One region of the Streptomyces sp. NBC_00659 genome, then DNA from elsewhere that is predicted to be linked to it. Evidence: riboswitches for the same ligand, from Rfam matches in the RefSeq annotation. Region 1 holds a riboswitch; the other holds the start of a gene.
The links. A riboswitch is a leader RNA that binds a small molecule or an ion and turns the genes downstream of it on or off. The one in region 1 is predicted to bind glycine.
Positions count from the first base shown of each region.

Region 1 (4,410 bases):
CGGCCTGGTTGGCGGAGGCACCCGAGTGGGGCTGCACGTTGGCGTACTCGGCGCCGAACAGCTCCTTGACCCGGTCGATGGCGATCTGCTCGGCCACGTCGACGTGCTCGCAGCCGCCGTAGTAGCGGCGGCCCGGGTAGCCCTCGGCGTACTTGTTGGTCAGGACCGAGCCCTGGGCCTCCATGACCGCGACCGGAGCGAAGTTCTCCGAGGCGATCATCTCCAGCGTGGACTGCTGGCGGTGCAGCTCGGCGTCGACGGCGGCGGCGACGTCCGGGTCGAGCTCGTGCAGGGGGGTGTTCATGAGCGACATGCGGTGACTCCTCAGCCGGCCGTGAAGGCGGTGTACTCGTCGGCGGACATCAGGTCCTCGGGCTCGCCGGCGACGCGCACCTTGAACAGCCAGCCGCCCTCGAAGGGAGCGGAGTTGACCAGGGCCGGGTCGTCCACGACGTCCTGGTTGGCCTCGACGACCTCGCCGTCGACCGGGGAGTACAGGTCGCTGACCGACTTGGTCGACTCCAGTTCACCGCAGGACTCGCCCGCGGTCACCGTGTCACCGACGGCCGGGAGCTGGGCGTAGACGACATCGCCGAGCGCGTTGGCCGCGAACTCGGTGATGCCGACCGTCGCGACGCCGTCCTCGGCGACGGACAGCCACTCGTGCTCCTTGCTGTAACGCAGCTGCTGGGGGTTGCTCATGACCTGAATTCTCCTGTACGCGGTGGAGTGCTGATGGAGGGAAGCGTGGGTGACCGGGCGGATGTGCCCAGGGTCACGTCCGGGGCCCTGGGAAGGGCGCCCGTCGGTACCGGCGCCCGACGGGCATCCGGTTCTTCATGCCCGGCCGGTGCGGACCAGTGTCACTTCTGCCGCTTGTAGAACGGCAGCGCCACGACCTCGTACGGTTCGTGGCTGCCCCGGATGTCCACGCCCACACCGGCCGTGCCCGGCGCGGCGTGCGCGGCGTCGACGTACGCCATGGCGATCGGCTTGCCCAGGGTCGGGGACGGGGCACCGGAGGTGACCTCGCCGATCACCTTGCCGTCGGCGACGACGGGATACCCGGCGCGCGGCACGCGACGGCCCTCGGCGATCAGCCCGACGAGCACGCGCGGCGGCTCGGAGGCGGCACGCTCGGCGGCTTCGGTCAGGGCCGTGCGCCCCACGAAGTCGCCGTCCTTCTCGAACTTCACGACCCGGCCGAGACCGGCGTCGAAGGGGGTCAGCGCGGTGGTCAGCTCGTGCCCGTACAGCGGCATGCCGGCCTCCAGGCGCAGCGTGTCGCGGCAGGACAGACCGCAGGGGACGAGACCGGCCGGGGTGCCCGCGTCGGTGAGCGCCTGCCACACCTTCTCGGCGTCGGCGGGGGCGACGAACAGCTCGAAGCCGTCCTCGCCGGTGTAGCCGGTGCGGGCGATCAGGGCCGGAACGCCGGCCACCGTGCCCGGCAGGCCCGCGTAGTACTTCAGGCCGTCGAGGTCCGCGTCGGTGACCGCCTTGAGGATGCCGGGGGACTCGGGGCCCTGCACGGCGATCAGCGCGTACGCGTCACGGTCGTCGCGCACCACGGCGTCGAAACCGGCGGCGCGCTCGCTCAGCGCGTCCAGCACCACCTGGGCGTTGGAGGCGTTGGCGACGACCATGTACTCGTGGTCGGCCAGGCGGTAGACGATCAGGTCGTCCAGGATGCCGCCGTCCTCCTGGCAGATCATGGTGTAGCGGGCGCGGCCGACGCCGACGGTGGCGATGTTGCCGACCAGCGCGTGGTTCAGGAGGGCCGCGGCCTCGGGGCCGGTGACGGTGATCTCGCCCATGTGGGAGAGGTCGAAGAGACCGGCCTTCGTGCGGACGGCGACGTGCTCGTCACGCTCCGAGCCGTAGCGCAGGGGCATGTCCCAGCCCGCGAAGTCGGTCATGGTCGCGCCGAGCGAACGATGCAGGGCATCGAGCGCGGTGTGACGGGGTGCGTTGCTGCTCATCGGTCTGGCTCCCAAGGCATGACGGCGAGGTCGTTCCTCCCCATCTGTCATCGGAACCTGAGAGGTTCATCACGACCACACGAATCGGTGGTCCTGACTTGCACCTTGGGTGGAGCCGCCGGAGCGGCCCGCTTTTCAGATGTGCCTCGCCCGCGCGGTAACGGTGCCTGAGAGATTCAAGGGAGGGACTTGCTCCTTCGGCGCCCGGGTACACGTACCCAGGACTCTCCCGCGCGGATTCAAGCGGCCGGTATGCAGTTGGCGCGGCCATCATCGCACGCGCTGTCGGATCACGGCAGCCCGACATCTGTGACGGGGCTGTGGCAGTCCGCGTATGGAAACGGGAAGCACCGGGCATTACCTTCTCTTTACACTCGACGGGGATGGGACTCCACATCCCAGGGGAGGACGGTCACGGTGAACAGGATCACGGCGTACGCGACGACCTCGGGTCTCGCACTGCACGAGCAGCCCGGCGCACCGGCCCGGGAGGCTCGCGGAGCGCGTCCCACGGTCGTCGTGCGGGATCTCCGCGACCGGGTCGGGCGCAGTCCGCACGGCCTCCGCTTCGGGGCGCAGGACCTCGTCGTCGTCACCGGACTGCCCGGCAGCGGCAAGTCGACGCTGATGCGCCGGGCCGTGCGGGGCACCCGCGTCGACTCCCAGGACACCCGCGAGCGCTGGGACGGCCTGATGGCCGGCCGGCTGCCGTACGCGGTCTACCGTCCCCTCGTCCGCCTCGCGCACTACGCCGGCCTGCGCCGCGCCCTGCGCGAGGGCGGCGGGCTCGTCGTGCACGACTGCGGTACGCAGGCCTGGGTGCGCCGCTGGCTCGCCCGCGAGGCCCGGCGCCGTGGCGGCGCGCTGCACCTGCTGCTGCTCGACGTCACACCCGGCACCGCGCTGGACGGCCAGCGCGAGCGGGGCCGGGGCGTCTCGCGCTACGCCTTCGCCCGCCACCGCGGCGCGATCGCCCGGCTGCTGCGCTCCGCCGAGACGGGAGACCTGCCCGAAGGGTGCGGTTCGGCGGTACTGATCGACCGGGACGCGGCGGACGTGCTGCGCAGAATCGACTTCGGCCACTGACCGGTCACGGTGGCCCACTAACCTTTCCAGCCGGAACAGTGGTTCGAAGCGGGCGGTAGACAGATGGACTTTCCGGCACAGGCACACCCCCATCCGCACGGCGGTTGGCCCGGCAACGAGCTGGAGGAGGTGTTGTCCTCCGCCCTGGGCGTGCCAGGGCCCTCGGCGGGCGCTCGCATCGTCGAGGTGCTCGGCCGCAGCTTCGTATGGGTGCCGCTGCCCAATGGCGGCGGTCCGGACAGTGGTCCGCTGGATCTGCCCACGATGGACATCGGGGGCCAGGTCTTCGTCCCCGTCTTCAGCTCCGAGGAGCAGTTCCGCCAGGTCGTCGGCGGTCACATGTCGTACACGATCGCGCCCGCCGTGGAGTTCGCCCGCGGACTTCCCCCGCAGGTCGGCATCGCGGTGAACCCGGACGGCGTGGTCGGCGTGCCGCTGCCGCCCATGGCCGTGGCCGAATTGTGCCGGGCCGGGCGGACCGAGCTGGACGGGGCGGCCAGCGGCGGCCGGGTGCGGCTCTTCGAGCCCGACTGGCAGGACGATCCGGTGGACTTCCTCGCCGCGGCCTCGGCGGAGTTCGCCGCGACGGGTGTCGTCCTGAGCGCCCGCCGCTGCCTGGCCAGCATCGAGGGCGACGAACCGGTCATGTTCATCGGCGTCGAGCTCGCGGCGTGGGAGGGCGACGCCCGCGCCCTGCCCCTGGACGCCCTGGGCCGTGCCCTCGGCCGCGTCCCGGTCAACCTTCCGGTGAACCTGGTCCTTCTCGACGTGACGCAGGACCCGGTCGGCGACTGGATGCGGGACCGGGTGCGCCCCTTCTACCAGCACGGTCACTGAACGGAGCCCGCGCCGGGAGTGCCCGGCCGGACCGCCGGCCGGCCGCGCGGGGCCCTCGGCCGCCCCGCGCGGCGGTTCCCGGCTCTCGACTGCTTCCCCCGGCGGAGCACGATCGCCGCATAAGCTGGTTTCATGGCCTGGTCGAGGTGTTGACCCATGTCGGTAACCGGTACCTCGGGCGTAAGGGATGAGTTCGTCGTGAATTGTTCGCGAAGGGGCGGTTGAAGGTGAGCGCGTCGGGCACGGCCGCGGCCGGGCAGGTCGAGCACATGCTGCGCCAGGTGACTCCCGGGCGTTACGACGCCTACGAGGCGCTCCTTCGCGCGCTCGCGACCCCGTCGTCCGGCCAGGTGTGGATGCTGCTCTGGCACGGCCAGGCCGGCTCCCCGGACGCCCAGTACGGGAACATGCAGGTGGACGGCCTCGGGTACGCGCCCTGTGTCACCTCCGCGCAGGAACTCTCGGCCAGTGGCTGGAACCGCAGTTACGAGGTCGTGGACGGGCT
Region 1 is NZ_CP109031.1:6,539,244-6,543,653, forward strand. It holds gene glyA (serine hydroxymethyltransferase) at 1-313, opposite strand, end outside; gene gcvH (glycine cleavage system protein GcvH) at 325-702, opposite strand; gene gcvT (glycine cleavage system aminomethyltransferase GcvT) at 864-1,982, opposite strand; glycine riboswitch at 2,017-2,127, opposite strand; glycine riboswitch at 2,128-2,224, opposite strand; gene OG410_RS28690 (AAA family ATPase) at 2,400-3,068, shown strand; gene OG410_RS28695 (enhanced serine sensitivity protein SseB) at 3,132-3,905, shown strand; gene OG410_RS28700 (enhanced serine sensitivity protein SseB C-terminal domain-containing protein) at 4,133-4,410, shown strand, end outside.

Region 2 (4,410 bases), 4.6 Mb from region 1:
ACCGGCGAGACGCTTCTCGCGCACCATCCCGCCGACGAACTGGCGCGCAGGCGCAACCGCGCGGTGTGAGCCGCTCCGATGACGTGATGCCCCGGCGTGCCGGGGCATTGTCAGTGGCGTAGGGCAGCATCGGAGATGTGAGAACCGCGCCCACGATCCTGCATCTCGACATGGATGCCTTCTTCGCCTCGGCGGAGCAGGCATCCAAGCCGAGCCTGCGCGGGAAGGCCGTCGTGGTGGGCGGGCTCGGGCCCCGTGGAGTGGTCGCCACCGCCTCGTACGAGGCACGCGTCTTCGGGGTGAACTCCGCGATGCCCATGGCCCAGGCCCGCAGACGGGCACCGAACGCCGCCTATCTCGTGCCGCGCTTCGGGCTGTACCGAGAGGTCAGCGAGCAGGTGATGGGGCTGCTGCGGGGCCTGTCGCCGCTGGTGGAGCCGCTCAGCCTGGACGAGGCGTTCGTGGACCTGGAGGCGGGCGGGACGGCGTGGGACGAGGCGTCGGCGCGGCTGACCGGTGCCAGGCTGCGCGCGGACATCCGGGCCGTCACGGGGCTCACGGGGTCGGTGGGGCTCGCCGCCTCCAAGATGCTGGCGAAGATCGCCTCGGAGCAGGCCAAGCCGGACGGTCTCGTCCTGATCGAGCCGGGCACCGAGCGCGCGCTGCTGGGACCGATGCCGGTGCGGACGCTGCCGGGCGTGGGGCCGGCCACCGGCGACCATCTGCGCCGGGCGGGCATCACCACCGTCGAGGAGCTCGCCGAGGCGGGCGAGGACGAGCTCGTACGGCTGCTGGGGAAGGCCCACGGGCACGCGCTGTTCGCGATGGCGCTGGCCCACGACGAGCGGCCCGTGGTGGCCGAGCGGGAGACCAAGTCCGTGTCGGTCGAGGACACGTACGACGTGGACATCCACGACCGGGTCCGGGTGGAGCTGGAGGTGCAGCGGCTCGCGGACCGGTGCGTGCGGCGGCTGCGCCGGGCCGGACTGTCGGGCCGGACCATCGTGCTGAAGGTGCGCCGGTACGACTTCTCGACGCTGACCCGGTCCGAGACGCTGCGGGGGCCCACGGACGACCCCGGAGTCGTCAGGGAGGCCGCCGCCCGGCTGCTGGAGGGCGTGGACACGACCGGTGGCGTCCGTCTGCTGGGGGTCGGCGTCACCGGGCTCGCCGACTACACGCAGGAGGACCTGTTCGCGCAGGCGCAGGCCGCGGCCGCGGGGGAACCGGCGGCCGAGGAGCACGCGGCGGACGAACCGGCCGAGGTGGCCGTCGCGGACGGGGAGACGGCGCCGGCGGAGCGGCGGTGGCCCTCCGGACACGATGTGCGGCATGCCGAGTTCGGGCACGGCTGGGTGCAGGGGAGCGGGCTGGGACGGGTCACGGTGCGGTTCGAGACGCCGTACTCCGGGCCCGGCCGGGTGCGGACCTTCCGGACGGACGATGCGCAGCTGGAACCGGCCGACCCGCTGCCCCTGGTGGAGCGAAGACCCGAGGACGCCGACGGGCTGCCGGCCGGCCCCGGGCCGTCGGTGTCAGCGGTCGGGACGCACGGTCCCGGCCCTGGGGATCAGGTGTCCTCCGAGCCCGCGAGCCGGCCGAAGTCCCGGTCCGGCGGCGGAGGGGACGCCACGTCGAGTCCGTAGTGGTGGTAGAGCTGGAGCTCCTGTTCGGGGGAGAGGTGCCGCCCGACGCCGAAGTCGGGGGCGTCCTTGATCAGGGCCCGGTCGAAGGGGATGCGCAGGGTCCCCTCGATGATCTCGCTGGGCTCCAGGGGCACGAAGGCGTCCCTGCTGAACAGCCCGGTGCGTATGGCCGCCCACTCCGGGACACCGGTCGCGTCGTCGAGGTAGACCTCGTCGATCGTGCCGATCTTGGTGCCGTTGCTGTCGAACGCCTTGCGGCCGATCAGGTTGCGCGGATCGATGTCGGTCTGCACGGTCCCTCCAGTGGTCGCAAACTCATCCGTAAGTACTACAAAAGAGCACATTTGTGAAGGTGGCCACTCGAAGGCTGCTGTCTTGTCCTCGCTGGTAGGCTGGCAAGTGGCTGCTGATCCCGTGCGGGAGAGTCCTCCGGATTTCGCGGAGGCGCCGAAGGAGCAACTCCTCCCCGGAATCTCTCAGGCTCACGTACCGCACGGACGAGGTCACTCTGGAAAGCAGGGCGGGTGCCGATGGCCTCCGCCCTCACCGACGGTGAAAGCCGGATCGTCCACGGGACCATCCGGTGAAACTCTCAGGTTGAGATGACAGAGGGGGAGGCCGTCGGGGTACCCGTGCCGGGGTGCCCCTCGAAGGTCGCGTCAGACCAGGAGGCCTCCGCCATGACCGCCCCTCGCATTCCGCTCTCCGAGCTCGAACAGGGAATTCCCTTCGAGCAGCGCCACATCGGGCCCGACTCCGAAGCCCGGGCCAAGATGCTCGCGCAGGTCGGATACGGCTCGCTCGACGAGCTGACGGCCGCCGCGGTGCCGGATGTGATCAAGAACGCCGAGGCCCTGAAGCTGCCGGCCGCCCGCACCGAGGCCGAGGTACTGGCCGAGCTCCGCTCCCTCGCGGACCGCAACCAGGTGCTCGGTTCGATGATCGGCCTCGGTTACTACGGCACGTTCACGCCGCCGGTGATCCTGCGCAACGTCATGGAGAACCCGGCCTGGTACACCGCGTACACGCCGTACCAGCCGGAGATCTCGCAGGGCCGTCTCGAGGCGCTGCTGAACTTCCAGACCGTCGTCGCCGAGCTGACCGGGCTGCCGACCTCAGGCGCCTCCCTCCTCGACGAGGGCACCGCCGCCGCCGAGGCCATGGCGCTGTCCCGCCGGATGGGCAAGAACAAGAAGGGCCTCTTCCTGGTCGACGCGGACGCGCTGCCGCAGACCATCGCCGTCATAGAGACCCGCGCCGAGCCGACCGGCGTCGAGATCGTCGTCGCCGACCTCGCCGACGGCATCCCGGCCGACCTCGCCGGGCGCGAGATCAACGGCGTGCTGATCCAGTACCCGGGCGCCTCCGGTGCCGTACGCGACATCAAGCCGATCATCGAGCAGGCGCACGAGCTCGGCGCTGTCGTCACCGTCGCCGCCGATCTGCTCGCCCTGACCCTGCTGACCTCGCCCGGCGAGCTCGACGCGGACATCGCGGTCGGTACGACGCAGCGCTTCGGCGTGCCGATGGGCTTCGGCGGCCCGCACGCCGGTTACATGGCGGTGCGCGAGAAGTTCGCGCGCAGCCTCCCCGGCCGACTGGTCGGTGTGTCCGTGGACGCCGACGGGAACAAGGCGTACCGCCTCGCCCTGCAGACGCGTGAGCAGCACATCCGCCGTGAGAAGGCGACCAGCAACATCTGCACCGCCCAGGTGCTGCTCGCCGTGATGGCCGGCATGTACGCCGTCTACCACGGTCCCGAGGGCCTGCGGACCATCGCACGGCGTACCCATCGCTACGCCACCGTCCTGGCCGCGGGTCTCACCGCCGGCGGCGTCGAGGTCGTGCACGGCGCGTACTTCGACACGCTCACCGTGCGGGTCCCGGGCCGTGCCGCCGACATAGTGGCCGCCGCCCGCGACAACGGCGTCAACCTCCACCCCGTCGACGCCGACCAGGTGTCGATCTCGTGCGACGAGACGACCACGCGCGAGCAGCTCGCCGCCGTGTGGACCGCGTTCGGTGTCGAGGGCGACGTCGAGGCGCTGGACGCGAGCGCCGAGGACACCCTGCCGGCCGCGCTGCTGCGCACCGACGAGTACCTCACGCACCCCGTGTTCCACGACCACCGCTCCGAGACGGCGATGCTGCGCTACCTGCGCAAGCTCTCCGACCGCGACTACGCGCTCGACCGCGGCATGATCCCGCTGGGCTCCTGCACCATGAAGCTCAACGCGACCACCGAGATGGAGCCGGTCACCTGGCCCGAGTTCGGACAGCTGCACCCCTTCGTGCCCGCCGAGCAGGCACAGGGCTACCTGACGCTGATCCACGAGCTGGAGGACCAGCTCGCCGAGGTCACCGGCTACGACAAGGTGTCGCTCCAGCCCAACGCCGGTTCGCAGGGCGAGCTGGCCGGTCTGCTGGCCGTCCGCGGCTACCACCGCGCCAACGGTGACGACCAGCGCACCGTCTGCCTCATCCCGTCCTCCGCGCACGGCACCAACGCCGCCAGCGCCGTGATGGCCGGCATGAAGGTCGTCGTCGTGAAGACCGCGGACGACGGCGAGATCGACGTCGCGGACCTGCGCGCCAAGATCGAGCAGTACCGCGACGAGCTGTCGGTGCTGATGATCACGTACCCCTCGACGCACGGTGTGTTCGAGGAGCACGTCGCCGACATCTGCGCCCAGGTGCACGAGGCCGGCGGCCAGGTCTACGTCGACGGCGCCAACCTCAACGCCCTGGTGGGCCTCGCCAAGCC
Region 2 is NZ_CP109031.1:1,914,508-1,918,917, reverse strand. It holds gene OG410_RS08200 (MerR family transcriptional regulator) at 1-69, shown strand, start outside; gene OG410_RS08195 (DNA polymerase IV) at 138-1,646, shown strand; gene OG410_RS08190 (PRC-barrel domain-containing protein) at 1,571-1,939, opposite strand; glycine riboswitch at 2,054-2,148, shown strand; gene gcvP (aminomethyl-transferring glycine dehydrogenase) at 2,327-4,410, shown strand, end outside.
Region 2: another riboswitch for glycine. It lies ahead of gcvP (aminomethyl-transferring glycine dehydrogenase); the one in region 1 lies ahead of gcvT (glycine cleavage system aminomethyltransferase GcvT).